DNA from 3 places in the Bradyrhizobium sp. Ken01 genome. Region 1 is predicted to be linked to each of the others. Evidence: predicted binding sites of a transcription regulator. Region 1 holds the regulator's gene; each other region holds the start of a gene.
What was found. Region 1 encodes LexA, which represses DNA repair genes until DNA is damaged. Its sites were predicted from a motif close to TGTTCNNNNTGTGTTCNG; they were not measured.

Region 1 (10,377 bases):
CCGACGCTGGCGAGGTCGAACGCCGCGATCATCTCCTCCGTCGAGAAGATTTCCTGGTCGCCATGGCTCCAGCCGAGCCGGACGAGATAGTTGCGGAGCGCGGACGGGAGGTATCCCATGGCGCGGTAGGCATCGACGCCGAGCGCGCCGTGCCTCTTGGAGAGCTTCGAACCGTCCGGGCCATGGATCAGGGGGATGTGGGACATGCTCGGCAGCGTCCATCCCATCGCATCGTAGATCTGCTTTTGGCGGGCCGCGTTGATCAAATGGTCGTCGCCGCGGATGACATGGGTGACGCCCATGTCGTGGTCGTCGACCACCACGGCGAGCATGTAGGTCGGGTTGCCATCGCCGCGCAGCAGGACGAGGTCGTCGAGATTCTCGTTCTGCCAGACCACGCGGCCCTGGACCTGATCGTCGATCACGGTCTCGCCGGTCTGCGGCGCGCGGAGCCGGATGGTGGGCTTCACGTCGGTTGGGGCCGTCGCCGGATCGCGGTCGCGCCACAGACCGTCATAGAGGCGGGTACGCCCCTCTGCGCGCGCCTTCTCGCGCATCGCGGTCAGCTCCTCGGCGGTGGCGTAGCAGCGATAGGCCTTGCCGTCGGCGAGCAGCTGCTCGGCGACCTCGCGGTGGCGGGCGGCGCGGCTGAACTGGTAGATGACGTCGCCATCCCAGCCGAGCTCCAGCCATTTCAGGCCGTCGAGGATGGCGCCGATCGCGGCCTCGGTGGAGCGCTCCCGGTCGGTGTCCTCGATCCGGAGCAGCATCTTGCCGCCGTGCTTCTTCGCATAGAGCCAGTTGAACAGGGCCGTGCGCGCGCCCCCGATATGGAGGAAGCCGGTCGGCGAGGGAGCGAAGCGGGTGACGACGGGAGAGGTCATTCTTGGCAAGGCCTATGCATTGGAGGCGGTGGTATATAACAGGACCGGTACATAACTAAAGCCCGGCAGCGGACGGCTTAAGGCCTTGCTTAAGCCCTTGGCTCAGCGTCCCGAATTTGGCAGAAGGGCCGCTGATTTCCCTACAGGATTTTCGTAATGACAGAACCGGTGGCGAACGAGGTTGGGCGCGATTTCATTCGTGACATCATCCAGGCCGACCTCGAGCAGGCCAAATACAAGGAGATCGTGACCCGGTTCCCGCCGGAGCCGAACGGTTACCTGCATATCGGCCACGCCAAGTCGATCGCGCTCAATTTCGGCATCGCCCAGGAGTTTCCGGGCCGCTGCCATTTGCGCTTCGACGACACCAACCCGGTGAAGGAAGAGCAGGAATATATCGATTCCATCCAGGCCGACGTGCGCTGGCTCGGCTTCGACTGGGGCAAGAACCTGTTCTTCGCCTCGGACTATTTCGACCGCCTCTACGAATGGGCGGAGCAGCTGATCCGCGACGGGCTCGCCTATGTCGACGACCAGACCCAGGAGGAGATCCGCGCCTCGCGCGGCACGCTGACCGAGCCCGGCAAGAACTCGCCGTTCCGCGATCGCAGCGTGGATGAAAATCTCGATCTCTTCCGACGCATGAAGGCGGGCGAATTCCCGAACGGCGCGCGCGTGCTGCGGGCCAAGATCGACATGGGTGCGGGCAACATCAATCTGCGCGACCCCGTGCTGTACCGCATCCTGCATGCGCACCATCCGCGCACCGGGACCAAGTGGAGCATCTATCCGAGCTACGATTATGCCCACGGCCAGTCGGACGCCATCGAAGGCATCACGCACTCGATCTGCACGCTGGAGTTCGAGGACCACCGGCCGCTCTATGACTGGTTCATCGAGAAGCTGCCGGTGCCGTCAAAGCCGCACCAGTACGAATTCGCGCGGCTGAACCTGACCTACACCTTGCTGTCCAAGCGCGTGCTGACCCAGCTCGTCCGCGAGGGCCATGTCGCGGGTTGGGACGATCCGCGCATGCCGACCATGGCGGGTATGCGCCGCCGCGGCGTGCCGCCGGCCGCCCTTCGCGAATTCGTCAAGCGCATCGGCGTGGCGAAGGCCAACAGCGTTGTCGACGTCGGCATGCTCGAGTTCTGCATCCGCGAGGAGCTGAACCGCACGTCGCAGCGGCGGATGGCGGTGCTGAAGCCGCTCAAGGTCGTGATCGAGAACTATCCGGAAGGGCAGACCGAGGAGCTCGAGGCGATCAATCATCCGGACGATCCCTCGGCCGGCACCCGGAAGATCACGTTCGGCCGCGAGCTCTATATCGAGCAGGACGACTTCATGGAGAACCCGCCGAAAAAGTTCTTCCGTCTGTCGCCGGGCAACGAGGTGCGGTTGCGCTACGCCTATTTCATAAAATGCACCGGCGTGATCAAGAACGATGCCGGCGAAGTGGTGGAGCTGCGCTGCACCTACGATCCCGCGACCAAGGGCGGCAACGCGCCCGACGGCCGCAAGGTCAAGGCCACAATGCACTGGCTGTCGGCGGCAACATCCGTGCCTGCGGAAATCCGCGTCTACAACCAGCTGTTTGCCAATCCGAGCCCGGACGCCTCGAACTTCGCGGCCGACCTCAATCCGCAGTCGCTGGAAATTCTCGCTGATGGCCGGGTCGAGGCATCGGTTGCGGAAAGCAATTCGACCGAGCCGATGCAGTTCGAGCGCCAAGGCTATTTCGTCCGCGACAAGGACTCGACGCCCGGCAAGCCGGTGTTTTCGCGCACCATCGGCCTGCGCGACACGTTCGCGAAGGAAGTTGCCAAAGGCTGAGGGACCACAATGAGCGACGAAGCCGACGCGATCGTTTCCGCCATCATCGCGAAATGGTGCGCCGGCTTCGCCACGCTCGATGCGGCCGCGCTGTCGTCGCTTTATGGGAAAAATACGTTCTTCTTCGGCTCCAACCCGAAGCTCTACTGGGGCAGGGATGGCGTCGCAGACTATTTCAACGGCCTGCCGCGCTGGCGTCAGCCGAGCGCGTTTTTTTCCGAGGTGAAGGCGGCGCAGGCAGGTCCTGATCTGATCAATATGGCCGCGACCATCTCGTTCGATCTCGCCGGCGAACGCCCCGGTTTCTCGGTCAAGATGAGCTGGGTCATCATTCGCGAGGACGGCGACTGGAAGATCGTCAATCACCACGCCTCGTCGCAGGCGCCGCTGATCTGACCCGTGGGGCACACGGCATCGTCATTCTCGTGAGAGAACGAAGGTGCACCTCGCGCGTTGGGGTGGGCCAACAAGGAACCCACCATGCAGAACATCGCAGAACATATGGAAGTCATCGGCGCCGACGGCGTCCATATCGGCACCGTCGACAAGGTCGAAGGCAATCGCATCAAACTGACCAAGAAGGACAGCGGCGAGGGCAGCCACAAGGGGCATCATCACTTCATCGACAAGGGCCTCGTCGCCGACATCGAGGGCAACAAGGTCCGGCTCTCGGCCAAGGCGGACGTGGCCGTGACGATGGAAGAGGAAAAGTAGCGATCGCGCCCTTTCGTTCCTGATCCGTACCGCTATCCGCCCGCCTGCACGTTCCGGTAGCTTCTGACTTCGTTGCGTATCACCGAGTGCAGAGAATGGCGGAGCCGGGCCGGCCGCTACGGTCGCAGGGGATCGCGGGGACGTGGCCCGCGGGCCGCGCCGCGTCCGCGGGCGGCCTCGCGCCTGCAGGCCTCGACATCTGGACATCGCTGGCCGAGACCTTGCGCGCGTGGCTACGCGCCGAGGCTGGCGCTGGGCGGCTGTTGCCGTGGGTGCCCGTGGCGTTTGGCTGCGGCATCGCGCTTTATTTCTCTGCCGATCACGAGCCGGTGCTGTGGGTCGTTGCGACGACCGCCAGCGCGCTCTTGCTTGGCGCGGCTCTGTTGCGGCGGAGCCGGCTGTTCGCCCCGGCCATCATGATCGCAGCGGTCGCGGCCGGCTTTGCCGTCGCGACCTGGAAGACGGCGCGCATCGCCCACCCGGTGCTGGCAAAGTCGCTCTATTCGGTGTCGTTGTCGGGCTTCGTCGAGGCTCGTGACATCCGCGAGCGGACAGATCGTTTCGTGCTGCGCGTCACCGCGATGGAGGCGCAACGCAGCGACGTCAGGCTCGAGCGCGTGCGCCTGTCGGTCCGCAAAGGCACCGCACCGGAGGTCGGTAGCTTCGTTCAGCTGAAGGCGCGGCTGATGCCGCCGCTCGCGCCGGTGCGACCCGGCAGCTACGATTTTTCGCGTGACATGTTCTTCCAGGGCATCGGCGCCTCCGGTTTTGCAATGGGCGCAATCACGGTGGCGCCGCCGCCTGAGACCGGCGGCTTGCGGCTGCGTTACGCGGCCTTCATGCAAGGCCTGCGCGATGCGATCGATGCCCGCATCCGCGCGACGCTCGACGGTGACAACAGGGCGATCGCGACCGCGCTGCTCACCGGGCGGCGCGATGCGATCACCACGCCGGTCAACGACGCCATGTTCATCTCCGGCCTCGGCCACGTGCTCTCGATCTCCGGTTATCACATGGCCGTCGTTGCCGGTGTCGTGTTCTTCGCGGTACGCGCGCTGCTCGCTCTGATTCCGGGACTGGCGGCGGGCTTCGCCATCAAGAAATGGTCGGCCGCCGCCGCGCTGGTCGCTGCTGCGTTCTACCTGCTGCTGTCGGGCGCGGAGGTCGCGACGCAAAGATCGTTCTTCATGACGGCGGTGGTGCTGATCGCGGTGATGGTCGATCGCCGCGCCATCACCTTCCGCACGCTTGCTGTGGCTGCGCTGATCGTGCTGGCGGTCGCGCCGGAAGCGCTGGTGCATCCGAGTTTTCAGATGTCGTTTGCGGCAACCCTCGGCCTGGTGGCGCTGGTGCAGATCGGCATGCCGAATTTGTTTGCCTCGCCGGACCATTCGGCGACCGCGCGCATTGCGATGTGGGGCGGCCGCGAGATCGCGATGCTGTTCATGGCTTCGCTGATTGCGGGACTTGCGACCACACCCTACGCCGCTTTCCACTTCCACCGTGTCACGCCGTTCGGCGTGCTCGCCAATCTCGGCGCGATGCCGGTAGTCTCGGCGCTGGTGATGCCGGCGGGACTGTTGGGGCTGCTTGCTGCTCCGTTCGGGCTGGACAGCGTGTTCTGGTGGCTGATGGGGATCGGCATCGACTGGATGGTCGCGGTCTCGCGCTGGGTCGCGGCCTTGCCGGGCGCGGTCGGCCGCATCCCGGCGTTCGGAATCGCGCCGCTGATCGCGGCGAGCCTGGGAATCATCGTGCTGGGCTTGTTGCGGACGCCGCTACGCTGGTCCGGCGCCCTGGTGCTGCTGGCAGCGATCCTCTGGGGACTGTCGGCGCGGCAGCCCGACATCCTGATTGCCGGGGATGGCGCGAGCGTCGCCGTGCGGGGCAAGGACGGATATCTGCACCTGATCAGGACGAACAAGGACAGCTTTCTGCTCAAGGAATGGCTCGCTGCCGACGCCGATCCCCGCGATGCGGGCAGAGCCTCGCTGGCCGATGGCGTGTCCTGTGACGAATCCGGCTGCGTGACGCCACTGGCCGACGGGAGGCTGGTCGCGCTGGCACTCCGCGCCGACGCTCTCGCGGACGATTGCAGTCGGGCCGCGCTGGTGGTGACGACACGTCCCGCGCCGCCCGATTGCGCCGCGATGGTGGTCGATCGGCAGCGGCTCGCCAGCCAGAGCGCGCTGGCGCTGACGCAGCGTGGCGACGGTTTTGCGGTTCAGGCGGTGAGGGCGAGAGGCACGAGCCGCCCCTGGTTGCCGGCCGGCGCCGGCGAGGGTGATTTCGACGGCAGCCTCGCGCCGAAGACGACCGCGTCCCGCATCAAGGACGCAACGCCGGCGGAGACGGACTTGCAGGCCGACGATTGATCTGATGGTGCGGAGCAACGCAGTGGATCGGTGCGTCCGCTCGGATTCGCTGGGCGCAAACTACACCATCTCGCCGGCCACGGCCGGCGATGGCGATTCAATCCTGACCTCCGACCTCGTAGCCGGAGGGCGGCTGTTTCAGCCGATCGGCAGGTGCGTGACGGTCGGCTGCCTGCTGTCGGCGATGATCTGCGCCTTGTGCTCGCGCTCGGTGACCGACTGGGTCACCGGCAGTTGCAGCACGGTCGCTCGCTGGCCTTCGACGAGCTGCGTCACCAGGACATATTTGCCGTCGGGGAATTCGATCGCGTCGTGATGGCGGTCGGGGACGTGCGGATCGATTTTGCCGAACTTGCCCACGCGGGAATTGATGGTGCGCGTCCAGATCCAGCGATTGTCGTAGCGGACGTCGTCGGCGAAGGCGAGCTCCGTTCCCGGCAGCAGGCAGACGGCAACGGATGGATCGGCTGCGGAGGCGAAGCCGCGCGTCGAGGTGCCGCGGAAGCTTGTCGTGACGATCGTCTCGCCGACTTCGGCGGGGCGCGACGCGACGGCATGTAGGCTGTAGTCACACATCGGGTGCTCCTCATGCTGGGATAGCAACCCGCGTCTCTTATCGAGGCGCAGGCCTCCATCAGAGTGGAAGCACGAAAGCTCTGCTTGGTTGTGGGCAAATCTGCGGCTGGCTTCCGCAAGCCGCGATCACATTATCTTTCCCGAATCCAATAGGAACAAAGCTCGCCGCGATGCATTCGGGAGGCGCGTGCGCGAATATTGCCGGCTGGTTGCAATGGTTGCTCGATCGCATGCCGTTGCGGACTTGACCGCTGGCCGCCGTTTCCTCGAGCCGCGAAGCGGTGCCGCTTCGTCGGCGTCGCGAGGAGCCAGCGCCGGAGGAGGGGCCGGATAGTCTGTGCAGAACCAGAAAGACCATCCAGCCGGAGCGGATGATGATCCGCTCCAATCTCCGACCGGCGATGCCGATCGGAAGCGCGCAAGGCGCCAAGTACTTCGGGTATGAAGCACTTCCGGCATGAAGTACTTCCGTTATCAGTACTTCCGGTAAAGCCCGATCAGCTTGCCCTGAATCTTCACCCGGTTGGGCGGCAGGATGCGGACCTCATAGGCTGCGTTGGCGGGCTCGAGCGCGATCGAGGCGCCGCGACGGCGGAAGCGCTTCAGCGTCGCTTCCTCGTCGTCGATCAGCGCCACCACGATGTCGCCGGTATCAGCGCTCTCGTTGCGCTGGATCAGCGCCATGTCGCCGTCGAGGATCCCGGCCTCGACCATGGAATCACCGCGTACTTCGAGCGCGTAATGCTCGCCCGAGCCGAGCATGTCAGGCGGTACGCTGATGGTATGGCTGCGGGTCTGCAATGCCTCGATCGGCGTGCCGGCCGCGATGCGGCCCATCACCGGCACCGCCACGGGACGTTCGCCCTCGTCAGCGGGCAGGCTGGAGCCCGCACGCACCTTGCCGAGATTGCCCTCGATGACGCTCGGCGTGAAGCCGCGGCGGCTGCCGGCGGCTGCCTGGAGCTCCGGCAGCTTGATGACTTCAATCGCACGGGCGCGGTTGGGCAGGCGTCGGATGAAGCCACGCTCCTCGAGCGCCGTGATCAGGCGATGGATGCCCGACTTCGAGCGCAGGTCGAGCGCATCCTTCATCTCGTCGAAGGAGGGCGGCACGCCGCTTTCCTTCAGACGTTCACTGATGAACCGCAGAAGCTCGTATTGTTTGCGCGTTAACATCTCGACCAAAGTCCCCCGGTTGATGTCGTCCGATTCCGAGACGCTGAATTCGGCCATAAGCCGCTACATGCTCGAAACAAATCATGAACGGACACTATATGTTCGATACATGTTCCGCAACTGCTTAATTTACCGTGAACGGAGCAAAGTTCGCGGAACGCGCATTGCCGGACGCTCAGACGGGGAGCCGCAACACTTCGCAAGCCGTGCCGGCTTCGGCCTTCGGCGCGAACGGTGCGCGCACGAGAAGTACCTGTGCTGCAGCGAGATTCGCAAGCAGCGAAGAGTCCTGATGATTGACGGGAAGAACGACGCGTGTGCCATCGTCACGCTCCTCCAGATGCGCGCGCAGATAGTCCTCGCGCTGGTCGTTGGCGCCGACGTCGCGGCCGAGCACGGCGCGTTCACGGCGGTGGTGAATCACCGAACGGCCAGACAGGACGCGAATCAGCGGCACCATGAACAGGAAAGCGCACACATAGGACGACACGGGATTGCCCGGCAGGCCGATCACACCCATTGCGCCGAGCCGTCCGTGCATCATCGGCTTGCCTGGCCGCATCGCGATCTTCCAGAACGCTATCGCGATGCCTTCGTCCCGCAGCGCCTGCTGGACCAGATCGTGGTCGCCGACCGATGCGCCGCCGGTCGTGATCAGGACGTCGGCGCCGCTCTCACGGGCGCTGCGGATGCCGGCGGTGGTCGCCTCCAGCGTGTCGGCGGCAATACCGAGGTCGATGGTCTCGGCGCCCTCGCTGCGGGCGAGCGCGTGCAGGGCGTAGCCGTTGGAATAGACGATCTGGCCGTGGCCGGGCGTGGTGCCCGGCATCACCAGCTCGTCGCCCGTGGCGAGAATCGCGACTTTCGGACGCCTGAAAACGGCAAGGTGCGGATGATTCATGCCGGCGGCGAGCGCGAGGTCGCGCTCGGTGAGACGGCTTCCCTTGCGCAGGAGCACGTCGCCCTCGCGGAAATCGATACCGGCTGGGCGGATGTGCCGTCCGGCGATCGCGGCTTCCTTGATCGTGATACGTTTGCCGGCGACAACAGTGTCTTCCTGGATCACGACGGCATCCGCGCCACCGGGAATGACGCCGCCGGTGAAGATCCGTACGGCCTCGCCGGCGCCGACCCTCCCGGCGAACGGTCGGCCCGCCGCGACTTCGCCGATGACGGTGAGCTCCGAATCGATCGTCGCGGCGTCGGCCGCCCGCACCGCGTAACCGTCCATCGCCGACATCGCCTGCGGCGGCTGCGTGCGCCGCGCCGCGACGTCACGCGCGAGCACGCGATGGTAGGCCTCGTCGAGGGAAATCATTTCTTCCGGCAGTGGCTCTGCATCCGCCAGCACCGCGGCGAGCGCGTCGGAAACCGGCATCAAGGCCACGGCGAAAACTCCTGCTCGGCACGTTCGGGCGAATGTTCCGCAAGTCTTCTAGCCGAGCGCGGGCGCAGAGGCAAAAACGGGGGCAGTCATCCCGCCGCTTCGCATCGTTCCGGAAGCCGGGATCAAGCGCGTCGCGGCATGATCCGAAGAACGTGAGAGATCGGCAGGAAAGTGGTCATCGAAGCCACGAAATCACCGGCTTGCATCGATCAGCTGCCTGCCTGCCCGGATGTTACGTCGGGCGCCTTGGATCCCTTATCCTTGTCGGGCAACGGATCGGCCTGGGATTTCAGGTCGGCGGCCTTGCTCACAAGCTTGGCGGAAAGATCCGAATCTGAAGTTGTCCTGGCGAATTCAAGAAGAAGAGAGGCCTGCTTGGTGAGGTAGGTCTTGCCCAACACGATGATGCATCCGTCCGTAGAAGTCCCAGCGGACTCTAAGAGTCCGGAAGGCGGTATTCCGTTCCGGGAACTCTGTACAAAAATGCACAAAGTGATCGGGTTCCTCAATTTTTTCAAAATTGTTCCCGTCGGGTTTCGCGACGACAGATAGTCGTCAGATGCCCAATGCCTTCAATGCGTTCCCGACGTCCCGGGGCGAGGTCACATGCACCGCCGTCAAGCCGCGCGCCCGCGCTCCCTCGATATTTTCGGCAAGATCATCGAAGAACACGATACGCCCGGCGGGCACGCCGATCGCCGCAACGACGTGGTCGAAGGCCTTCGCGTCCGGCTTGCGTAGGCCGATGCTGGACGACAAATACAGCTCGCGGAAATGGCCGAGGAGGTCGGCATATTCCCTCGAGAAATGGTCCACGTGCGGCCGGTTGGTGTTGGAGAAGGCGTAGAGCGGCATCTGCTTCGCTGCCCGCGGCAGCAGCTCGGCGATATCAGGCATTTCGCCGGCGAAGATCGCGTTCCAGCCTTCCAGGAACTGCGCATCCGAAATGCCGATTCCGAGCGAGGCTCGCAATGAGGCGAAATAGTCCTCATCGCTGATCTTCCCCATCTCGTGCAACCGATAGGCTTCGCTGTCCCGCACATAGCGCGCGACGATGGATTCGGGCTCGCAACCGGCATGTCCCGCCCAGCAGGCGATTGCCTTGGAGAAATCGATATCGAGCACCACGCGGCCGAGATCGAACAGGAGCGCATCCGCAGCTCCGGGAGACAGCGATGTCACCTGCATCCTTTCACTCAGTATCGATATGGCTCGTGGTCGAACAGCGGAAACGCGCTGAACACACTCGGCGCGTTGGTTGCGGTCGCCTGGTGCAGGCAGGATTTGTTGACCTCGGCGAACGAGGTCGCACCCAGGAGGCCGAGACAGCGCAGCACTTCGTCCTCGAGCAGCTCCAGCATGCGCGCCACGCCGGCTTCGCCGGCCGCCGCCAGCGCCCAGCATTGCAGCCGGCCGATGCCGACGAGGTCGG
Region 2 (10,377 bases), on a different contig from region 1:
GGCGGCCCGCACGCGGCCTATATGGCGGTGCGCGATGCGCTGAAGCGTTCGCTGCCCGGCCGCATCGTCGGCCTCTCCGTGGATTCGCGCGGGATGCCGGCCTACCGTCTCGCACTGCAGACCCGCGAGCAGCACATCCGCCGCGAGAAGGCGACCTCCAACATCTGCACCGCGCAGGTGCTGCTCGCCGTGATCGCCTCGATGTATGCGGTCTATCACGGTCCCGAAGGCTTGACGCAGATCGCGCGCAATGTGCATCGCCGCACGGCGGTGCTGGCCGCCGGCCTGCGCAGGCTCGGCTTTACGCTGAGGAGCGAAAACTTCTTCGACACGCTCAGCGTGGTTACAGGCGCGAAGCGTGCCGAGATCGTCGCGCGCGCGGCCGCCGAGAAGATCAATCTCGGCGTTGGTGACGACAGCTTGCGCATCGCGCTCGACGAGACCACCACGCCCGCGGCGGTGGAAGCGGTCTGGCGCGCCTTCGGCGGCCAGCTTGCCTACGCCGAGATCGACGCGACCACGCGCGAGGCGCTGCCGGAGGCGCTGAAGCGCGCGACCTCCTTCCTCACCCATCCGGTGTTCCATGCGCATCGCTCGGAGACCGAGATGCTGCGCTACATGCGCAGGCTCAGCGACCGCGACCTCGCGCTCGACCGCGCGATGATCCCGCTCGGCTCGTGCACCATGAAGCTGAACGCGACCACCGAGATGATGCCGCTGACCTGGCCCGAGTTTGGCTCGTTGCATCCTTTCGCCCCGCGCGAGCAGGCACGTGGCTATCACGCGTTGTTCGCGCGCCTGGAGAAATGGCTGTGCGATATCACCGGCTATGACGCGATCTCGCTGCAGCCGAATTCCGGCGCGCAAGGAGAATATGCCGGGCTTCTGGCCATCCGCGGTTATCACGCGGCGCGTGGCGAGACGCATCGCAAGATCTGCCTGATCCCTTCCTCCGCCCACGGCACCAACCCGGCTTCCGCCGCGATGGTTGGCATGGACGTGGTGGTTGTTGCCTGCGAGAAAAATGGCGACGTCGATGTCAACGACCTCCGCGCCAAGGCCGAGAAGCATTCGAACGACCTCGCCGCGGTCATGATCACCTATCCCTCGACCCATGGCGTGTTCGAGGAGCACATCCGCGAGATCTGCGACATCGTGCATGGCCATGGCGGACAGGTCTATCTCGACGGCGCCAACCTCAACGCGCAGGTCGGCCTTAGCAGGCCCGGCGATTACGGCGCCGACGTCAGCCATCTCAACCTGCACAAGACCTTCTGCATCCCGCATGGCGGCGGCGGCCCGGGCATGGGCCCGATCGGCGTCAAGGCGCACCTCGCACCGTTCCTGCCCGGTCATCCCGGAACGAATGCAGACGCGCCAGTCGGCCCGGTCTCGGCCGCGCCGTTCGGCTCAGCCTCGATCCTGACCATCTCCTACATCTACATCCTGATGATGGGCGGCGAAGGCCTCAAGCGCGCCACCGAGATCGCGATCCTCAACGCCAACTACGTCGCAGCAAGGCTCGATGCGCACTTCCCGGTGCTCTACAAGAACGAAAAGGGCCGCGTCGCGCATGAGTGCATCGTCGACCCCCGCGGGCTGAAGACGACGTCCGGCGTCACCGTCGACGACATCGCAAAGCGCCTGATCGATTACGGCTTCCATGCGCCCACCATGAGCTTCCCGGTGCCGGGCACGCTGATGATCGAGCCGACCGAGTCGGAATCCAAGGCGGAGCTCGATCGCTTCTGCGACGCCATGATCGCGATCCGCAAGGAAATCGCCGAGGTCGAGACCGGTCGCTTCAAGATCGAGGCCTCGCCCTTGCGCCACGCCCCGCACACGGTGCATGACATCGCGGACGACGATTGGAAGCGCGCCTACACCCGCGTCGAGGGCTGCTTCCCCGCGGGCACCTCGCGCACGGACAAATATTGGTCCCCGGTCGGGCGCGTCGACAACGTCTATGGCGACCGCAATCTGGTGTGCTCGTGCCCGCCGGTGAGCGATTACGCGGAAGCCGCGGAGTAGGACCCGACGGAGGTTTTGTAGGGTGGGCAAAGCGACTCGTCCGCCGTAGCTCGAAGAGCGAAGGCGGAAGCGTGCCCACCTCCTTCGTCTGAGTTGAAATATGGTGGGCAAGCACTTGCGCGCCTTTGCCCACCCCTACGGACCCTGCACCCTGGATGCCGAAGCGTGCTGCCGCAAGATGGTTCGTGGTCAGAATCAGATGTGACACGATCACCTCTCAAAGGAGTCCGGCGCGCTGCGTGGCGTCGGCAACGGCCAAATCTGTCGTCGAAACAAGGTGCGTCATGCCCATGACTTCACGATGGCTTCGTCAAAACATGGCTGCAACGCCACAGCCGGTCGTTGGTCAGGTGCGTGCCACCCCACCAGCGGTCGATCGGGTTGTGGCGACTGAAATCTTCCTGATGGGCCACGACAGCCTCCCCGAACTCAGTCAGTGACAGTCGGCTGCGTAGATATGCGGCGTGGCGATCCCTGTGGTTCTCGCGATCGATTGTCCGCAGTTCGTCGTCCAATCCGGCCACTGCGGGCCTGGGGCCGAGCGCGAGCCCGTCGAGCAACCGACCCAACTCAGTCTCTCCAAACACGAACGTGCGCCGATGCGAGCGCAGGTGAAACAACGCACCCGTGTTCGCAAACCCTCTGGCAAGCATCTCCAAGAACCGCATCTCCGTCGCACCGAGTCCCGTCGAAGGCGACGGGAGTTCTGCTAGGAGATCGAGCAAGGCCGGGCGCAGCATCAGCAATGCACTGAGATCCTGGTGAAGGAGATCGACGCAGGCCTCAGGGGTCGTCGCGCGGTAGGCCGACCACGCCAACCGGGCAGTCTCGAACTCCTGGGCCCTAACAGGCACGACATGAATGTGCGGCTCGGACGCAGCGAGATCTTCACCGCGTTCCGTCGTCAGCTCGGATGCCACAAGTCGAAGTTTAAGCTTTGGCAACAGCGAGGAGCAGGAGCTGAGGTGGTCCAGCAGGCAGACGAGCTGCAATTGATCCCGGGGAGCTGGGTCGAACCAAAGTTCAACCACGTCATATTGCTCGCAGAAGTCCGCAAGGGACAAGTCTTTGCGGTCCTTGATGCCCTTGGGCCACCGGATGCCCCAGTCAGACCAATGATCACCTGGCCCGAGATTCGCCGAACGCGCCGCGAAAAAGGCTGCGAGCTTCTCGGGCGAGGGCAGCGGTCCCCACTCAAGGTGAAACGAGGACGAGATGACAAGCTCCGCCAACCCGGATCGTGCGAGCTGGCCTCCGGACGAACTGGTCAGAATCAACCGCTTCATCGCGCCCCCCGAGCACGACCGATCCTAAACGAAACAGGCGCCGAAGACGTCGGCAACTCAACGTCCTCAGCGCCCGCTCCTCGCGAAAAACTCTACCCGTTGAGGCTTACTCCTCGCCCGGCTCCTCGCCGTCGGCGTCACGCTCGGGGCTGCCGGCGAGAATCTGCTCGGCGATCAGGCCGGAGTTCTGGCGGATCGAGGTCTCGATCTTGGCGGTGATGTCGGGGTTGGCCTTCAGGAACGCTTTCGAATTCTCGCGGCCCTGGCCAAGACGCTGGCTGTCATAGGAGAACCAGGCGCCGGACTTCTCGACGATGCCGGCCTTGACGCCGAGATCGAGGATCTCGCCCATCTTGGAGACGCCCTCGCCGTACATGATGTCGAACTCGACCTGCTTGAAGGGCGGCGCCAGCTTGTTCTTGACGACCTTGACGCGCGTGGTGTTGCCGACCACTTCGTCGCGTTCCTTGATCGCGCCGATGCGGCGGATATCGAGGCGGACGGAGGCATAGAATTTCAGCGCGTTGCCGCCGGTGGTGGTTTCCGGCGAGCCGTACATCACACCGATCTTCATGCGGATCTGGTTGATGAAGATCACCATGGTATTGGACTTGTTGATGGACGCCGTCAGCTTGCGCAGCGCCTGGCTCATCAGGCGGGCTTGCAGACCCGGCAGCGCATCGCCCATCTCACCCTCGAGCTCGGCCTTCGGCACCAGCGCCGCGACCGAATCGATCACCAGCACGTCGACCGCGCCGGAGCGCACCAGCGTGTCGCAGATTTCCAGCGCCTGCTCGCCGGTGTCCGGCTGCGAGATCAGGAGCTCGTCGATGTTGACGCCCAACTTGCGCGCATAGACCGGGTCGAGCGCGTGCTCGGCGTCGATGAAGGCGCAGATGCCGCCCTTCTTCTGCCCTTCCGCAACCGTGTGCAGCGCCAGCGTGGTTTTGCCCGAGGATTCCGGCCCGTAAATCTCCACGACGCGCCCCTTCGGCAGACCGCCGATCCCGAGCGCGATATCGAGCCCGAGCGAACCCGAGGACACCGCCTCGACATCCATCGAACGGTCGTTCTTGCCGAGCTTCATCACCGAGCCCTTGCCGAACTGCCGCTCGATCTGGGAGAGCGCGGCGGCCAGAGCTTTACTCTTGTCCATGGAAGATCCTTCGACGATACGCAGGGCAGTGGTGGACATTGGGTCGTGCTCCTTATGGCGAGGATTCGCTAGAGGGACAAACGGCTGGCGAGGCGGCGCGGCGATAAAATCAATGTACCCTATTTGTTCTAGGTTCGCAATATGTTCTTTTGCGGATTTGCGCGTTAAGTGACGTGCATCAAAGACGGATGAGCTGCGCGCCGTCAGAATTCCGTAATCCTGCGGCACCGAACCTTTTCGCGGTCTGCGGCCTTCTCTGGGATGGGACCGTAACTCTGGGGACCTCAGTCATGACGGACAACACGTATCACGATACGATCCGGCGCATTCCGCTGCTGGAGGCGGCGCGGGAGGAGATGAGCAAGTTCGAGCGCAAGGAAAACGAGTTCCGCAAGAAGGACCGCGACGAGCGTGCCGCCGAACTCCATTTGCCGCTGGACGCGATCAAGGTTCACTAAGGCCGTCGGGACGAGGGCGTAGGAGCCGAGGCCAGCCGGCCGACGCGTCAGGCGTGGCGATGTTCGCCAGCGGCAACGCGCTGGCGACAGTGCCGGAGCGGCCGCCCGTTGATCTCAGGGAATCGGCACAGGAATCGAGATTCGGATCGCCATGGAGGCGAGTCCGAGCCGATATGGTATCCAAATACTACCAGTAAGCCATTGATTGAACGAGGGAATTTGTAGGCGGGCTACTGTGCATGGGGTTGTTTTCGTGTTTTTGAAAGGCGCGCATGGGCCTTTCCACCCCGGAGCCGTCTCCCGCAGCCAACACCGCCTACAGCAGAACCAGCAACCCGATCCCGATCACCAGCACGACGAAGCCAGCCGCCGTCGCGGCGGCGAATGACCGCTCTACGTTGTCCATGATGCCACCCCGTTGCCGGCACGCCACGTTTCCCCCATGGCAGCACCGTCATTGCGAAATCTCGCCTGCGGTTGTGTCCTGAGTTGTGCGAACGGATGTCGAAATTGGGACCGGTGCGGGGCCAGTGTGCGGCCCCCAAGCTCTGGCTTTCGCTGCCACCGTCGGGCCTTGTCAGGCTGTCGTAAGCTGAGCCGGCTAGGGTCGCCCGGCTATGGTGTTGCAGCCCAGCACCTCAGCCTCCAATAACCTTCTCCCCGCTTGGTTCTCCAAGCGGGGTTTTTTCATGCCGCCTTTCATGCCGGCCGGCCGGTTTGCGAACCGCCCTCCTCCCGCGTCAGGCGCAGCGAGAAGGCGCGGATCGCCGGCGCCGCGAGCAGCACGATCGGCAGCATCGCCGCCCATGCGATCAGCCACGACACCATCCAGTGCGCGAGGAAGTCCAGCGCATTCCCTACAGGAAGGCTGGCGATGCCCGCGGCGACCAGCGAGGTCAGTCCGGACTGGATGATTCCGAACACGAAATGAGAATAGCGGCGGGGAATGCCCAGCATGACGCGCCCATGTTGCTGACCGTCATCGGGCCAAGCAAGCCACATGCCGCCGCGTTCCGGAAGGCGCCCTTACCCATCCCAGGAACTCTGTTCTTGGCCGGAGAACCACGGGAGGGGTCTCGCGCCGCCGCTGGGCGGCAGCGCGTGTGTTTGCGAGATAGCCGTGGGCTATCCGGGACTTACCGACAGATTTGGTTTTCGCTGGAATATTATGCCCCCAGCATGTTCTCAGAGATGGAAGTGAATCGTGGGAGATGGCCATGAATCACAGGGGCATCGAGTTCACCGTCGCCAAGACGGCAATTCCCGGGATCTGGCGGTGGCAGTTCCGAATCGGCGAGCAGATCAAGACCGGCAGGACCGAGACCAAGATCGATCTCTTGGCGATCCGGCGGGTGCAGCTGAGGATCGATCGGGAGCTGAAGGCGATCGGGCGCAAAACCGCCTGAACGGCCGCACCGAGATCGTCGGCGGCATGGCTTGCAGGGCGCTCGCCGCGCCCACGGGGCTATTCCGTAGCCGCCCGGAATTGATCTGCCGATGGTTTGGGATTGGACTGCCGCGATTATGGCCGTGGGGACGGAGCCATCAGGCGCGATCGGTACGAACCATGCCGCTCTACTTTTTTCGAATCCGGAACGGCAGCTATTCCGGCTGTGCCGACCAGGCGTCGGAATTTGCCGATCGCGATTTGGCCTGGAAGGAGATGACCAGCGTCTGCGCCGACATGGCCGCCGGCATCGCCCGCAAGCTCCAGGAAAATTCCGAATGGAACATGGAGCTGCTGGACGAGGCCAAGGAGCCCGTGTTCCGGATCCGCATCACATCCGAAACGTTCGAATAGGGGCCAGGCCTAATCCGCGCTGGGCAGCCGCCGCATCGTGAATTCGATGTCGCCGCCGGGCAGCTCGCGCCAGGTCTCGACCGCGCTCATATAGCCGGCCTTGGGGTAGCGGGCGAAGAAAGCCTGCGCCCTCTCCCGCGCCGCCGCGCGCGGCAGCGTGAAGGTCTCGCGCAGATAGCCGTCGCCGGCCCTCGTGCCGGGCTTGCCGCCCATCTTGCGCCGGCGCGCCATCCGCTCGGCGAGATCCCGCGGACGATCGGCCATGTTCTGCTCTCCTCGACGCAATACGCTCCCGCGCAATGTAGGAAGCAGGCCGATCAAAGAGGAGTCCCGGCCGAGGCATCAACCGCCTCCGATCGGGCAGACGGTCAATTGGCGGTCGTGCCGGATTTCTTCTTCGGCGCACCGGTCGCGGCCGACGCCTTTGGCGCCGCCGCCTGCTTCGGCGGGTCGGAGCGCATGCCGCCCCAGGGATCGTTGGAGGCCTTGGAATCCGGAATCTTCTTCAGCGTCTCCTTGTAGGCCCTGTCACGCTCGGCTTCCGCGGCCTTCTCCTCGGGGGTCTTGCCAGGCCCCTCCTGCAGCAAATTGAGATTGGGCATTTGCGCATAGGCCGGTCCCGCCAGCACGGTCGGTCCCGCCAGAACAGCCAGCACCGCGGCCATACGGAAAAGCTTCATCATGTACTCCTTGATCATCCATGGCGGCGCGGGTCGCCCGTGCCTTGTCACCCCTGTCACAACCGCAGGGGCCGCTCGGCCCGCTAGAGCCGGTCCGATCTGCACGATTTCGGCGCGTGGAGCCAGTCGTCCCAGATCGGGCCGCACTTGGTGCACCCGTTCAGCAGCAGGCCGAGCCCGGCCAGACAAAACACGAGGACATACCGACGCAACATCACCCACCCATACCCACTCCGTGGCATCATACCGGGCGAAGTCAGGCATTTTCAAGCCGACGGGCCCGTAGCAGACCGGGTGACTTTGCCGCGCCGGTCCGCTCGGAATGCCGAACATGCGACAATACGGAGGGAACGACAGCAATGCCATCGCAGCCAGAAGCCGAGTTCGGCATCTCTGAGGCCCGACGCATCCTCGGCGAAGTCTTTGCCCCCTGGATCCAGGATCTCAATCTGTCGGTCGAGCGCATCGAGCACCTGCCGCCGCCGGACGTGCCGGACTGGCAGCCGGCAGCGCTCCTGCGCATGCCGTTCTCGGAACGGCTGTGCCGCAACGGCGGCGTGGTCTGCGGCCAGGCGCTGATGGCACTCGCCGACACCGCGATGGTGATCGCAAACCTCGCCGCCAACCGCGGCTATCGTCCGATGACCACCGTCGACCAGACCACGCATTTCATGCGCGCGGTCTCCTCGTCGGACGTGCTGGCCGACGCCCGCGTGGTGCGACTCGGGCGCACCATGAGCTTTGGCCGGGTCACGCTGCTCTCGGCCACCGACAACAAGCCGGTGGCGATGGTGTCGAGCGCGTTCGCGATGCTGCCGGGGTGAGCATCAAAGAAGAAAGCCGCGTGAGCGCACAGCGCACTGCGGCTCTCGATGGCGTCATGTCGAGACAGGAAGCGCGATCGCGCGTCGCGCCGTCACGGCAGAAGCTACTTGCCGAGCACTTCGTCAGCCGCGGTGACGATGCTGACGTTCGGATTTTTTCCGCAATAGCTGCCGAACTGCTTGGCGTTCTCGACGAACACGTCGGTGTCGATGATCGCGTTCTCTTCATCGCCCTTGTACCAGCCGTCCATCCAGGTCAGCACCATCTTGATGGTATCGTCGCCGCTCTCCAGGAACTGCTTGCAGCTCATGGTCGCGAGATCGAGCTTTGCGGCGTGGGCGGGCATGGACGAGAGCGAGAGCGCTGCGGCGAACAGAAGCGAAAGCGTGGTCTTCATCAATATCTCCATCGGCGCGTAGCGCCACAAAGGAACGGCTTGGGGGAAAATCCGCGGAGTGACTTCCGCTTCGACGTCGTAAACGAAATCTGAAGCGCTGTGCAAGTAGCGCCAGTATTGAGTTTAGTTCAACGTAATTTCTATGCACTACTTCACAAAGATCATTATGGATTAACGCGGATGATCGAGAAGCGTGCAGCGCAGCGTTACCGTGTTTTCAAGGGTGGAAAGATCACCTTTGAAAACAGCGGCATCACGTGCACGGTGCGAAATATGTCGGCGGACGGCGCCGCAATCGACCTCGATGCCCTCGTCACATTGCCGCAATCGTTCACACTCGCGATCGCGCGCGACAATTTCGTGCGCAAATGCCGCCCCGTCTGGCGCCACGAAAGGCGCATCGGCCTCGCTTTCGTACAGTAGTGCACATGATGTGAATGATCGTTCGCATCGCGCGCGCGATGCCGCGTCATGTTCGCGCGCTACGTCGCCGGCGCCGCGAGCGCAGGCTTGCGACAACGAGCGCGACAATCGCGAGCGCGATCACCGATGATGCCGCAAAAAATCGTCCACCGGGGCGATCGATGGTACGCGACCACAGCGACGGCCCCTCGCCCGGCCGTGCCAGGCGAAACGCAACGACGCTGTCGCCGATCGAGGTGCCTGCCTCGGAGTGGCCACCGGCGCCGATCGCGACATACTGCTCGCCCTTCCAGAGATAGGTCATGGGATTGGCGACGCCGGGCACGGGCAGCCGACCCTGCCACAGCTCCCTGCCGCTGCGCGCATCGAAGGCGCGCAAATAGGCGTCCATCGCTCCGGTGAAGACGAGCCCGCCTGCCGTGACCGCGAGCCCGTTGACGAGCGGCGCACCCCACGGCAGCGGCACGCCGAGCGGGGCGAGATCCTCGGTGGTGCCGACCGTCGAACGCCAGAGGATCTTGCCGGCCTTCAGATCGACCGCGACCATCTCGCCCCAGGGCGGCTTGTTGCAAAGAAACCCGAGCGGCGACATTACGACCGCACGCGACATCGCAAACGGCGCACCATTCTGCTGGCCGAAATCATGACCGGGCGGAGGATCGAATCCGGTCGCCTCCGCCCGCGGAATCAGCTTGATGAGATGAACGGCCCGGCTGGTATTGGCATAGAGGACCTGGTTGAGGGGATCGAAGGTTGCGCTGCCCCAGTTGACGCCGCCGCCGGTGAAAGGGAACTCCAGCGTGCCTTGCGTTGAGGGTGGCGTGTACAGGCCCTCGTTGCGTGCCTCCGCGAACTGCTTCTCGCAAGCTGAGCGGCGCAGGCCAGGAACGAGCGAGAGCGCATCCTCAGTCGAGATTTTTTGCGACATCAGCGGTGGCACATGCGTTGGGAATGGCTGCGTGGGCGACAGCCGTTCGCCTTCCGCGGCCCCCTGCGGGACGCTGCGCTCCTCGACCGGCCATACCGGCTTGCCGGTGTCGCGATCGAGCACGAAGACAAAGCCCTGCTTGGTCGGCTGGATCACGACGTCGCGCTGACCTTCGTCGGTGTCGATGCGCGTGAGTGTCGGCTGCGCCGGCAGATCGTAATCCCAGACGTCGTGATGCACGGTCTGGAATCCCCATACGAGCTCGCCGGTCTCGATGCGCAGCGCGACCACCGAATTGGCATGCTCGTTGTTGCCCGGCCGCTTGCCGCCCCAAAAATCCGGCGACGGCGAGGACGTCGGCAGGAATACCAGTCCGCGCGCCGCGTCGACCG
Region 3 (10,377 bases), on a different contig from region 1:
GCTGATCCTGGGGCTCCTCGCAGCCCCCGATATCGTCAGCGCCGCAGATGCGCCGGTCGGCGACCAGGCGCCGATGCAGGCAGCGGATATCGATGTGTCGCCGGTCGGAACGATCGTGCCTGCGAAGACGCGCTTCCTGTCGCTCGGCGTCGGCAAGTCCGCCGTCATCGACCTGCCGCGCGACGTCAAGGACGTGCTGGTCGCCGATCCCAAGATCGCCAATGCCGTGATCCGCTCGGCCCAACGCGCCTATATCATCGGCGGACAGGTCGGCCAGACCAACGTCGTGTTCTTCGCCGCCGACGGCCAGCAGGTGGCTGCCTACGACATCGCGGTGAAGCGCGATCTCAACGGCATGCGCACGGCGCTGCGTCAGTCGCTGCCGGGCGTGCAGATCGAAGGCGTGGGCGACAGCGTGATGCTGACCGGCTCGGTGTCGAGCCCGGTCGAGGCGCAGCAGGCCGGCGACGTCGCCGCCAAACTGGTCGGCGGCTCCGAGAAGGTGGTCAACAACATCGTCGTGCGCGGCCGCGACCAGGTGATGCTCAAGGTCGTCGTCGGCGAAGTGCGCCGCGATATCGTCAAGCAGTTGGGCGTCGATCTCAGCGCCAGCCTGAACGCCGGCACCGCAGTGGTGAACTTCAACAATTCCAACCCGTTCTCGGTCAGCGGTGGACCGATCGTCAGCAACAACGGATTAGGTGTCGCCGGCCTCACCAAGGGCTTCGCGACCGTCAGCGCCACGATGCGCGCGATGGAAAGTGCCGGTGTCATGCGCACGCTCGCCGAGCCGAGCCTGACCGCGATCTCCGGCGAATCCGCCACCTTCATCGCCGGCGGCGAATTCCCGATTCCGTCGGGCTATGCCTGCGATCCTGTCACCCACGTTTGTACCACCCAGATCACCTACAAGAAGTTCGGCATCTCCCTGAACTTCACCCCGGTCGTACTGAGCGAGGGCCGGATCAGCCTGCGGGTGATGACCGAGGTGTCCGAGTTGTCGAACCAGAGCGCCATCACGGTGACCCAGGCGCTGTCGTCGAGCTCGACCAACTCGATCACGATTCCCTCGATCCAGACCCGTCGCGCCGAAACGACACTGGAAATTCCCTCGGGCGGTTCGATGGCGATGGCCGGCCTGATCCAGCAGCAGACCAAACAGGCGATCAACGGCCTGCCCGGCGTCGACCAGGTGCCGATCATCGGCGCGCTGTTCCGCAGCCAGGACTTCGTCAACAACGAAACCGAGCTGATGGTGATCGTGACCCCCTATGTGGTGCGCGCGGTGGCTCAGAAGGAACTGTCCCGGCCCGACGACGGCTTTGCGCCGGCCTCTGACGCCCAGACGGCGCTGCTCGGCCGCATGAACCGCCTCTACGGCATCGCGCGCCGCGTCGATCCGATCGCGGGCACGCCCGGCGATTTCGGCTTCATCATCGACTGATGGCGAACGGACGGCTTGGGGAACGGGACAAGAGACGGGCGAGAGATGGGGCACGAGGGGACGAAGCGATGACGAAGACCATGGCCGATCGACGTCGCAAGTTGAGCGTCGCGCTGGCGCTGACGGGGCTCTCCTTCATGCTGGGCGCCTGCAACACCACCGGCGAGATCGTCACCCAGACGGTGCCGACCGACTATCGCCAGCGTCACCCGATCGCGGTCGAGGAAGCCAAGAAGTCGATCGTGATCTTCGTCGGCAAGGCTCGCGGCGGCCTCTCGGCCGCGCAGCACGCGGACGTCGCCGGCATTGCCCGGGACTGGGTGCGCGAAGGCACCGGCTCGGTCGTGGTCGACGTCCCCGCCAACGCCGCGAATTCGCGCGCGGCCGCAGCGACCTATCACGAGATCCGTTCCGTGCTCGCATCCGTCGGCGTGCCCTCGCGTGCCATCGTCCAGCACCCCTATCGGCCCGAGGATCCCGGACTGCTGCCCACCATCCGCCTGAGCTATTCCCGGATCGCCGCGGTCGCCGGCCCCTGCGGGCTGTGGCCGGAAGATATCGGCCCCTCCATCCTCGACCCCGGCTACAACGAGAACCAGCCCTATTTCAATCTGGGCTGCGCCAGCCAGCGCAACCTCGCGGCCATGATCGACAATCCGGCCGACCTCGAGCAGCCGCGGTCCGAGACGCCGGCCTATAACGCACGGCGCGACATGGCCTTCGAGCGCTATCGCAAGGGCACGCCGATCGGGACCACCAATCCAGACGCCGACAAGGCCAAACTCAGCGACACAGGCAGATGACACGCGTCCACGACGAAGAAGCGGACGATCCGCAGCACCCCGAGGAACACATTGCGCCGGTTCCTCGCATCTCCGTGCAGGCCTTTTGCGAGACCGAGCAGACGCTCGCCGCGGTGACCGCGGCCGGGCAGGATCGCCGTCTCGCCAAGGCGCATCTCACCGCCAAGGACGGCGGCCTCGCTGCGGCCATCGAAGTCTATGAAACGATGCCGACGCCGAACGTCATCGTGATCGAATCCGACGGCACGCGCGACATCCTCGAGGGCCTCGACGACCTCGCCGGCGTCTGCGATCCCGGCACCCGTGTGGTCGTGATCGGCAATCCCAACGACACCGCGCCCTATCGCGAGCTGGTCCGCCGCGGCGTCAACGACTATGTGGTGGGACCGGTCGAAACGCTCGACGTCGTCCGCTCGATCTGCAGCCTGTTCTCGGCGTCCGAAACCATCATCACCGGCCGCGTCATCGCGGTGGTCGGCGCCAAGGGCGGTGTCGGTGCCTCCACCGTCGCGCACAACGTGGCCTGGACCATCGCCCGCGACCTCGCGCTCGATTCCGTCGTGATCGATCTCGACCTCGCCTTCGGTACCGCGGGTCTCGACTACAACCAGGACCCGGTGCAGGGCATCGCCAATGCGGTGCTGTCACAGGATCGGCCGGACACGGCTCTGATGGAGCGTCTGCTCTCCAAATGCACCGAGCGTCTCAGCCTGCTTGCTGCGCCTGCCACGCTTGACCGCGTCTACGATTTCGGCGCGGAGGCCTTCGACGCGGTATTCGACACGCTGCGCATGACGACGCCCTGCATCGTGCTCGACGTTCCCCATCAATGGTCGGGTTGGACGCGACGCGCGCTGGTCAACGCGGACGACATCGTGATCGTGGCGGAGCCCGATCTTGCCAACCTGCGCAACACCAAGAACATGCTGAACGTGTTGAAGGCGGCGCGGCCGAACGACCGGCCACCGCTCTACTGCATCAACCAGGTCGGCATGCCCAAGCGTGCGGAGATCGAGGTCAAGGCCTTCGCCAAGACCATGGAGAGCCAGCCGATCGCGGTGATCCCGTTCGATTCGAAGCTGTTCTCGACCGCGGCCAACAACGGCCAGATGATCGCGGAGGTCTCCAAGAGCCACCGCACCACCGAGCTGTTCCAGAACATGGCGAACCGCCTTGCCGGGCGCGGCGAGGTGAAGAAGCCGAAGCGCTCGCTGCTCGGCCCGCTGCTGAAGAAGCTGAAGGGCAGGTCGGGGCGCGGATCAGCCCCGCATCGCAAGGCGTCGTAGGGACGAGAGCTGAACTCTCTCCGTTCCCTCCCCCCTTGTGGGGGAGGGAACGCACCTCCCTCGGTGCGCTCGGCGAGGCTCAATCTGTCGAGCTCAGGAACGAGCCGGTTACTTCTCCGCCCGCTGCTGCTTCTTCACCAGCAATTGCCGCAGCGCCGTGACCTTTGCCGCCGCTTGATCCGGCGGCAGGTCGGCCTTCACGATGGTCTCGGCCTCCGCCTGCTTTCCTTCCAGTCCCAGCACGAGCGCGAGATTGGCGCGCACGCGCGAATCGGCGGGATTGCGCGCGTGCGCACGGCGCATCGTTTCCTCCGCCCGCGGCAGATTGTTCTGCAGCATGTAGGACAGTCCGAGATTGGACAGCACCGACGGCTCGTCCGGCACGATCTTCAGCGCGGCGGCGTAGTATTGCTGCGCTTCCTCGTTGCGGCCGAGCTGATCGAGCGCGGCGCCCTGCGCCGACAGAATATGCCAGTCGGGATCCTCGGGCGAATGCGCGCGACCGAGGACGTCGAACGCCTGCTGGAAACTGCCGCTGTCGGCGAGCGCGCGGCCATAGCCGGCGAGCAGCGCCTTGTTGTTGGAATGGGTGAGCACGGCCTGCTCCAGCACCGCGAGCGCCTGCGCGCGCTGGCCGGTCTGACGCAACGCCTTGCCGTATTCGAGCGCGATGTTGGGATCGCCAGGTTTGGCACGATAGCGCTCGCGCAGCGCGTCCATGTCCGGCCTCACGTCGGGCTTGGTGTCGGCCCTGCCAGCCGTGTCCGACTTTCCGCCGAGCGCGCCGGTGATGTCTTCGATGCCGGTGGTCTGACAGCCGCCGAGGGCCAGGATCAGAAGCGCGGAAAACAGATATCTCGCCGGAGGAGAGGCGACGGACGAACGCTTGGACATACTCTGATCACTCGGCGACTGATCAGAGATGCTTACCGATTAACGCTAAAGTCCCGTTAAGGCGGGGCGCTTCCGATGGCTCAGTCGGTGAATTCAGCGCCGAACTCGCAGCCGATGCGCCAGCGCAGGCGGCACTGGCGGGAATAGTCGGGTGCGAAGATGATGGTGAATTGCGGCGGCACTTCCAGAAATTCCGCCACTACTTTCACGCCGCCATCCGAAATATCGGTGATCGTGCAGTCCCGCGGCAGCGAACCCGCGCCAAAATGAATCTTGGCAAGCCGCGTGCACATCCGTCGTTCGCTTCTCCGGCGATTTGCAAGCATTTGAATTGTTCACCCGTTAGACCACGGCCCATCCCGCACCCCTAGGAGTAGCGGACATTCGTTGGAATGTGCTGAGCAGAGCAGCTTGCATTCGAGGCGTAGTGTCTTCGTCGTGTTTACGATCGGTTAGGGCCTTCCAGGCCCCCCTCAACACGTTCCCGTATTGTTCTTGCAAGGACTGGCCCGCTCTGCTACCCCTAATTGTGCAAAAGGGCAGGCTGGTTCGGGCATGGTTCAGCGGGTTTCTACCGTCGCCTTTGAGGGGATCGAGGCCCGCGCGGTCGACGTGCAGGTGCAGGTCGCGCCGGGTCTGCCGGCCTTCGCGATCGTAGGTCTCCCGGACAAGGCGGTGTCGGAGGCGCGCGAGCGGGTCCGCTCGGCACTTATCGCCTCGGGGCTGGCGCTGCCGGCGCGGCGGATCACCGTCAATCTCGCGCCCGCCGATCTGCCCAAGGAAGGCAGCCATTATGACCTGCCGATCGCGCTCGGGCTGATGGGGGCGATCGGCGCGATTCCACCGGATGCACTGACCGGCTTCACCGTTCTGGGTGAGCTTGGCCTCGACGGATCGATCGCGCCGGTGGCCGGTGTCCTTCCTGCCGCAATCGGCGCCAATGTGCGCGAGGAGGGGCTGATCTGTCCGGCGGCTTGCGGCTCGGAAGCGGCATGGGCGAGCCCGGACATCCAGATCATCGCCGCAAGTTCACTGATCCAGATCGCCAACCATTTCAAGGGAACGCAGGTGCTGTCGCGGCCGGTGCCGAAGGTGCATGAAGCAGCAAGCTCGCCCCTCGACCTGCGCGACATCAAGGGCCAGGAGAGCGCCAAGCGGGCGCTGGAGATCGCGGCCGCCGGCGGTCATCACCTGCTCATGATCGGCGCGCCCGGCGCCGGCAAATCGATGCTGGCGGCACGCCTGCCCTCGATCCTGCCACCGTTGTCACCGGGCGAGTTGCTCGAGGTTTCGATGATCGCCTCTGTTGCCGGCGAGATCGAGGGCGGCGCGCTGACGGCGCGGCGGCCGTTTCGCTCGCCGCATCATTCCGCCAGCATCGCCGCGCTTACCGGCGGCGGCATGCGCGCACGGCCCGGCGAGATCTCGCTCGCGCATCAAGGCGTGCTGTTCCTCGACGAGCTCCCCGAATTCGATCCGCGCGTGCTGGATTCGCTGCGCCAACCGCTGGAGAACGGCGAGGTCTCGGTGTCGCGCGCCAATCACCGCGTCACCTATCCCGCACGCTTCATGCTGGTCGCGGCGATGAATCCCTGTCGCTGCGGCAATGCGTTCGAGCCCGGCTATGCCTGCAAGCGCGGCCGCATCGATCGCTGCACGGGCGACTACCAGGCCCGCATCTCGGGGCCGCTGATGGACCGCATCGATTTGCGCATCGAGGTTCCCGCGGTGACCGCGGCCGATTTGATCCTGCCGCCGCCGGCGGAGGGCTCGGCCGAAGTCGCCGCGCGCGTGGCCGCCGCGCGCGACATCCAGCTCGCGCGCTACGCGGACGCCGGCCTGCCGAAGGTTCGCACCAACGCCGAAGCCCCGGCCTCGGTGCTGGAGGAGATCGCCAAGCCGGATGCGCAAGGCCAGAAGCTGCTGCGCGACGCCGCCGAGACCATGCGGCTGTCGGCGCGTGGCTATCACCGCGTGCTGCGGGTGGCGCGCACGCTGGCCGATCTCGACGGCGCCGACAAGATCGGCCGGCTGCATCTGGCCGAAGCACTGTCCTATCGCGCACTCGCGGAGGATGTGCGGCAGCTGGCGTGATCATTCCGCGCATCAACCCGGCGGTAACGAGTTTCCTTTACGCTCTGCAAACCATAAGGCCCATCAGTTCCCGTACAGGGCCCGGCGAGTAGCGTGTCATGTTGCGTTTCAAGATCCTGGCCTCGGTTATTCCCGTTTTGGCGGCCGCGGTGTTTGCCCGCAGCGAGATCGGATCGGTCTCGCATCCCTGCATCGCCCTCGGCGACACCTCGGTCGAGCTGACGTCGCTGTTCTGGACCGCCGGCGTGCATGTCGCCTTCACGGACGATCCCGCGCGCGCCACGGTGCGGGTTCAGATCACCGAGGATGCGGACGCTGCCGACTTCGCGGTCGTCGACGACGGCCTCGGGTCGGAATCGGAGTCCTGCCAGGCCAACCCCTCGACGCGCCTGATCTCGATTGCCGCGCAGCCCGTCGACGGCGGCCAGGTGGTCTATCTCTCCACCGAAGGGCCGGCGGATTACCGCGTCTATGTGCGCTCGAAAACCTTCTCGCAGCGCGAGGCCGCGGCGCTAATCGTCGGCGCCCGCGGCGGCCACCGTCATCTCCAGGCCGCCTCGCTTTGAGCCGCCTCGCTTTGCGCCGTTAACGCCTCGTGAACCCTGTTTGGAGGCGATCGCAGGGCCTCAAACTGTTCGCAAGGTCGGCGGCACATCGTCGTTTACAGCGAGCGCAGGTTTTTACGAAAAGAGTCGGGTCGGTGGCGATGGATCGGACGTTCCGGATCAAGGTGCGCATGCGCCGCTTCAGGCGACAGTACCCCAGAATCGCCTTCGCGATCCGCTCCATCATGATCTTCTCGGCGACCTTCGGCGGCGCCTATGGGTTTGTCTCCGGCAGCCGGTCCGAGACGTCCGGCTACGATCCCAATGCGTTTGCGATCGGCGTCAGCTTCCTGTTCGCGCTCGCCTGCCTCGGCCTCGCCACGCTCAGCATGCGCCTGCGCTTCGTCAACAAGCGGATGCGTGCGCTGGCTGCCCACAACGAAACGCTGATCGACCGCAATTGGGAGCTGAAGGAAGCCGAAGAACGCGCTCGCAGCCTGTTCGAACAGCAGGGCGATCTGATCGTGCTGCGTGACACGAGCGGCCGCATCACGTTCGCCAACGACGCCTATTGCGCGCTTGCCGGACAGGCGCGCCGCGCGCTGGTCGGCACGTGCTTTGATTTCGACGTGCTGGAGCAGGGCGACAGCGCCGGCGAGAGCAACGGAACGCGGATTCACGACCAGAAGATCGCAACCCCGCTCGGCGGGCGCTGGATCGCCTGGCGCGAAGGCTATGTCCGGCTCGACGCCGGCCAGCCCGCCGAATTGCAGAGCGTCGGACGCGACGTCACCGACCGCACCGAGACGGAACGTGCGCTGTCCGACGCCCGCGATCAGGCCGACGCCGCCAACCGGGCCAAATCGCGCTTCCTGGCCATGGCCTCACACGAGATCCGCACGCCGCTCAACGGCATCATCGGCATGGGCGGGCTGCTGCTCGACACCTCCCTGACGCCGGAGCAGTCGACCTACGCCAGGGCCGTGAAGACCTCGGGCGAAGCGCTGATGGCGCTGATCGAGGAGTTGCTCGACTATTCCAAGATCGAAGCCGGCAAGCTCGATCTCGAGCAGCGTCCCTTCGCGCTCTCAGGCCTAATCGAGGACATCACCGAGCTACTCGCGCCCCGCGCGCAGGCGAAGCAGCTCGAGATCGCCGCCTATGTCGACGAACGGCTGCCGCTCGAAGTGGTCGGCGATGCCGCGCGGCTGCGCCAGGTGCTGCTCAACCTCGCCGGCAACGCCATCAAGTTCACCGCGAGCGGCGGCGTCGCGCTGATCGTCGAGCCCGGCATCTGGCCGAACGAGATCAGCTTTCTGGTGCGCGACACCGGCATCGGCATCGCGCCGGAAGCGCAACAGCGCATTTTCCGCGAATTCGAGCAGGCCGACGAACGCGTCGCCCGCACCTATGGCGGCACCGGCCTCGGTCTCGCCATCAGCGAGCGCATCGTCAAGCGCATGGGCGGCCGCATCACGCTCACGAGCGAGCCGGACAAGGGTTCGACCTTCGAAGTCGCGATTCCGCTCGCGTCAAAGCACGTCGATCCGGAACAGACGGCATTCCCCAGTCCCGATCTCGCGGGCAAGTCGATCCTGCTGATTGCCGACGGCATCGAGGCGTCACTGATCGCGCGGCGACTCGAGCGCTGGGGCGGCCAGACCTGCATGGTGACGGACGCCGCGGTGGCGGAAGCGCTGCTGCCGGAACGCTCATGGCATTCGGTGCTGATCGATCGCGCGCTCGGCACCGCCATCGCCGACCGCCTCGGCGAAGCCGCACGCAGCCATGCGACGCAACGCCTCGTGCTGCTGACGTCCGGCTCGCGCCACGAGAAACTCTCGCCGGCCTTCACCGGCTTCCTGGTGAAGCCGCTGCGCGCGGCCTCGCTCGCCGCACGCCTCGCGCTGCCCCCGGAGGTCGCCTCGCCCGATCTCGCGCCGGAGCCATCAGCCCCATCCACCGGCCCGGTACCGGCGAAAGGCCTGTCGGTTCTCGTCGCCGAGGACAACGAGATCAATGCGCTATTGATGCGCTCGCTGCTGACGAAACTCGGCCACCGCGTCGTCATCGCGATCAATGGCGAGGCCGCGTTGGAATCCTGGCTCGGCGCGGCATCGGCCAGCACGCCCTATGATCTCGTGCTGATGGACATCCAGATGCCGCAGCTCGATGGCATCGAAACGACGAAACGAATCCGAGCGCATGAGGCCACCAAAGGTGGCCACCACACGCCGATCCTGGCGCTCACCGCCAATACGCTGGTGGAGGATCGCTATGCCTGCTTTGAAGCGGGCATGAACGGGTTTCTGATCAAGCCGCTCGATCGCGAGAAGCTGGAAGAGGCGCTGGCCGGACTGGCGGCGGCGCGGCAGCTGGCGGTTTGATCCAAGACCGCTCGACGTTTCCGCGCATGGGAACTTCATATCCATCGGCATTCGAGAATTGAAATCGACCCCGCTGCACGTCACCATCCTCCAAGGGGCGTTTTCAAGAAGAGGATGTCGGGCATGAAACTGCTTTGCTGCCTCGCCTTTGTCCTACTCTCTGGATCCACCCCCGCCGCGGCCGATAGCTCGGAACTGATCGCCTCGCTCAAGCAAGGCGGCTACGTGCTGGTGTTTCGGCACACCGCCACCGACGACAGCCAAAAGGATGTCTACCCTTTCAAGTTCGACGACATGAGCGCCCAGCGGCAGCTCAGCGAAAAGGGCCGCGACATGGCGCGCCAGATCGGGACGGCCATCAAGGAACTCGCAATTCCGATCGGCGACGTCTACACCAGCAAGCTGAACCGCGCGATCGAGGCGGGCAGGCTGATCTCCGGCCGCGAGGTCAAGCCGGTCGATGCGTTGACGGACAGCAGCAACGCGAGTGCGTCGGGCATGGCAAATCCGACCGGTGCAAACGCAAAGGCGGGCCAGGCCGTGCGGCAGCTCGTCGACGCGCCGCCCAAAGCCGGCACCAACACCTTCCTGGTCACCCACAAGACCAACATCGCCGATGCCTTCGGCAAGGAAGCCGGGGACGTGCAGGAAGGCGAAGCTTTCGTCTACAAGGCCGGCGGCTCGGGTCCCGCAACCTTTGCAGGACGCATCAAGTTCGCCGACTGGACCGCGAAAGCAGACAAGTGACGGCCCGGACTTCAAGTCCGGATCATACTTCTTGCAACAAAAGGGCTGGCGAACACGTGAGAACATCGGAAGACCGCTCATTCCTCATCTTGCTTGCCGCGATCTCCCTTGCGTTCGGGTGGGTGCTCTGGCCGTTCTCCGGCGCGTTGTTGTGGGCCACGCTTCTGGCGATCATCT

Region 2: recA (recombinase RecA) is a predicted target of LexA. The motif match lies at 4,587-4,604, and genes of this name have one in related genera.
Region 3: AC0L3S_RS32155 (YifB family Mg chelatase-like AAA ATPase) is a predicted target of LexA. The motif match lies at 4,907-4,924, and genes of this name have one in related genera.

What each region holds. Positions count from the first base shown of each region.
Region 1 is NZ_JBVVPC010000036.1:43,784-54,160, reverse strand. It holds gene gltX (glutamate--tRNA ligase) at 1-884, opposite strand, end outside; gene AC0L3S_RS28530 (glutamine--tRNA ligase/YqeY domain fusion protein) at 1,041-2,717, shown strand; gene AC0L3S_RS28525 (nuclear transport factor 2 family protein) at 2,727-3,113, shown strand; gene AC0L3S_RS28520 (DUF2171 domain-containing protein) at 3,198-3,431, shown strand; gene AC0L3S_RS28515 (ComEC/Rec2 family competence protein) at 3,527-5,806, shown strand; gene AC0L3S_RS28510 (hypothetical protein) at 5,945-6,382, opposite strand; gene lexA (transcriptional repressor LexA) at 6,857-7,558, opposite strand; gene AC0L3S_RS28500 (molybdopterin molybdotransferase MoeA) at 7,734-8,945, opposite strand; gene AC0L3S_RS28495 (hypothetical protein) at 9,155-9,346, opposite strand; gene AC0L3S_RS28490 (HAD family hydrolase) at 9,501-10,133, opposite strand; gene AC0L3S_RS28485 (alpha-hydroxy acid oxidase) at 10,142-10,377, opposite strand, start outside.
Region 2 is NZ_JBVVPC010000029.1:42,711-53,087, forward strand. It holds gene gcvP (aminomethyl-transferring glycine dehydrogenase) at 1-2,031, shown strand, start outside; gene AC0L3S_RS25170 (hypothetical protein) at 2,328-3,317, opposite strand; gene recA (recombinase RecA) at 3,424-4,512, opposite strand; gene AC0L3S_RS25180 (hypothetical protein) at 4,764-4,931, shown strand; gene AC0L3S_RS25185 (DUF2798 domain-containing protein) at 5,631-5,888, opposite strand; gene AC0L3S_RS25190 (hypothetical protein) at 6,149-6,337, shown strand; gene AC0L3S_RS25195 (DUF6894 family protein) at 6,499-6,732, shown strand; gene AC0L3S_RS25200 (hypothetical protein) at 6,742-6,996, opposite strand; gene AC0L3S_RS25205 (hypothetical protein) at 7,101-7,412, opposite strand; gene AC0L3S_RS25210 (PaaI family thioesterase) at 7,772-8,236, shown strand; gene AC0L3S_RS25215 (HdeA/HdeB family chaperone) at 8,341-8,634, opposite strand; gene AC0L3S_RS25220 (PilZ domain-containing protein) at 8,815-9,057, shown strand; gene AC0L3S_RS25225 (pyrroloquinoline quinone-dependent dehydrogenase) at 9,104-10,377, opposite strand, start outside.
Region 3 is NZ_JBVVPC010000048.1:33,293-43,669, forward strand. It holds gene AC0L3S_RS32130 (type II and III secretion system protein family protein) at 1-1,444, shown strand, start outside; gene AC0L3S_RS32135 (CpaD family pilus assembly protein) at 1,513-2,247, shown strand; gene AC0L3S_RS32140 (CpaE/TadZ family protein) at 2,244-3,533, shown strand; gene AC0L3S_RS32145 (tetratricopeptide repeat protein) at 3,642-4,427, opposite strand; gene AC0L3S_RS32150 (PilZ domain-containing protein) at 4,508-4,753, opposite strand; gene AC0L3S_RS32155 (YifB family Mg chelatase-like AAA ATPase) at 4,983-6,521, shown strand; gene AC0L3S_RS32160 (hypothetical protein) at 6,620-7,087, shown strand; gene AC0L3S_RS32165 (ATP-binding protein) at 7,228-9,453, shown strand; gene AC0L3S_RS32170 (histidine phosphatase family protein) at 9,577-10,200, shown strand; gene AC0L3S_RS32175 (AI-2E family transporter) at 10,257-10,377, shown strand, end outside.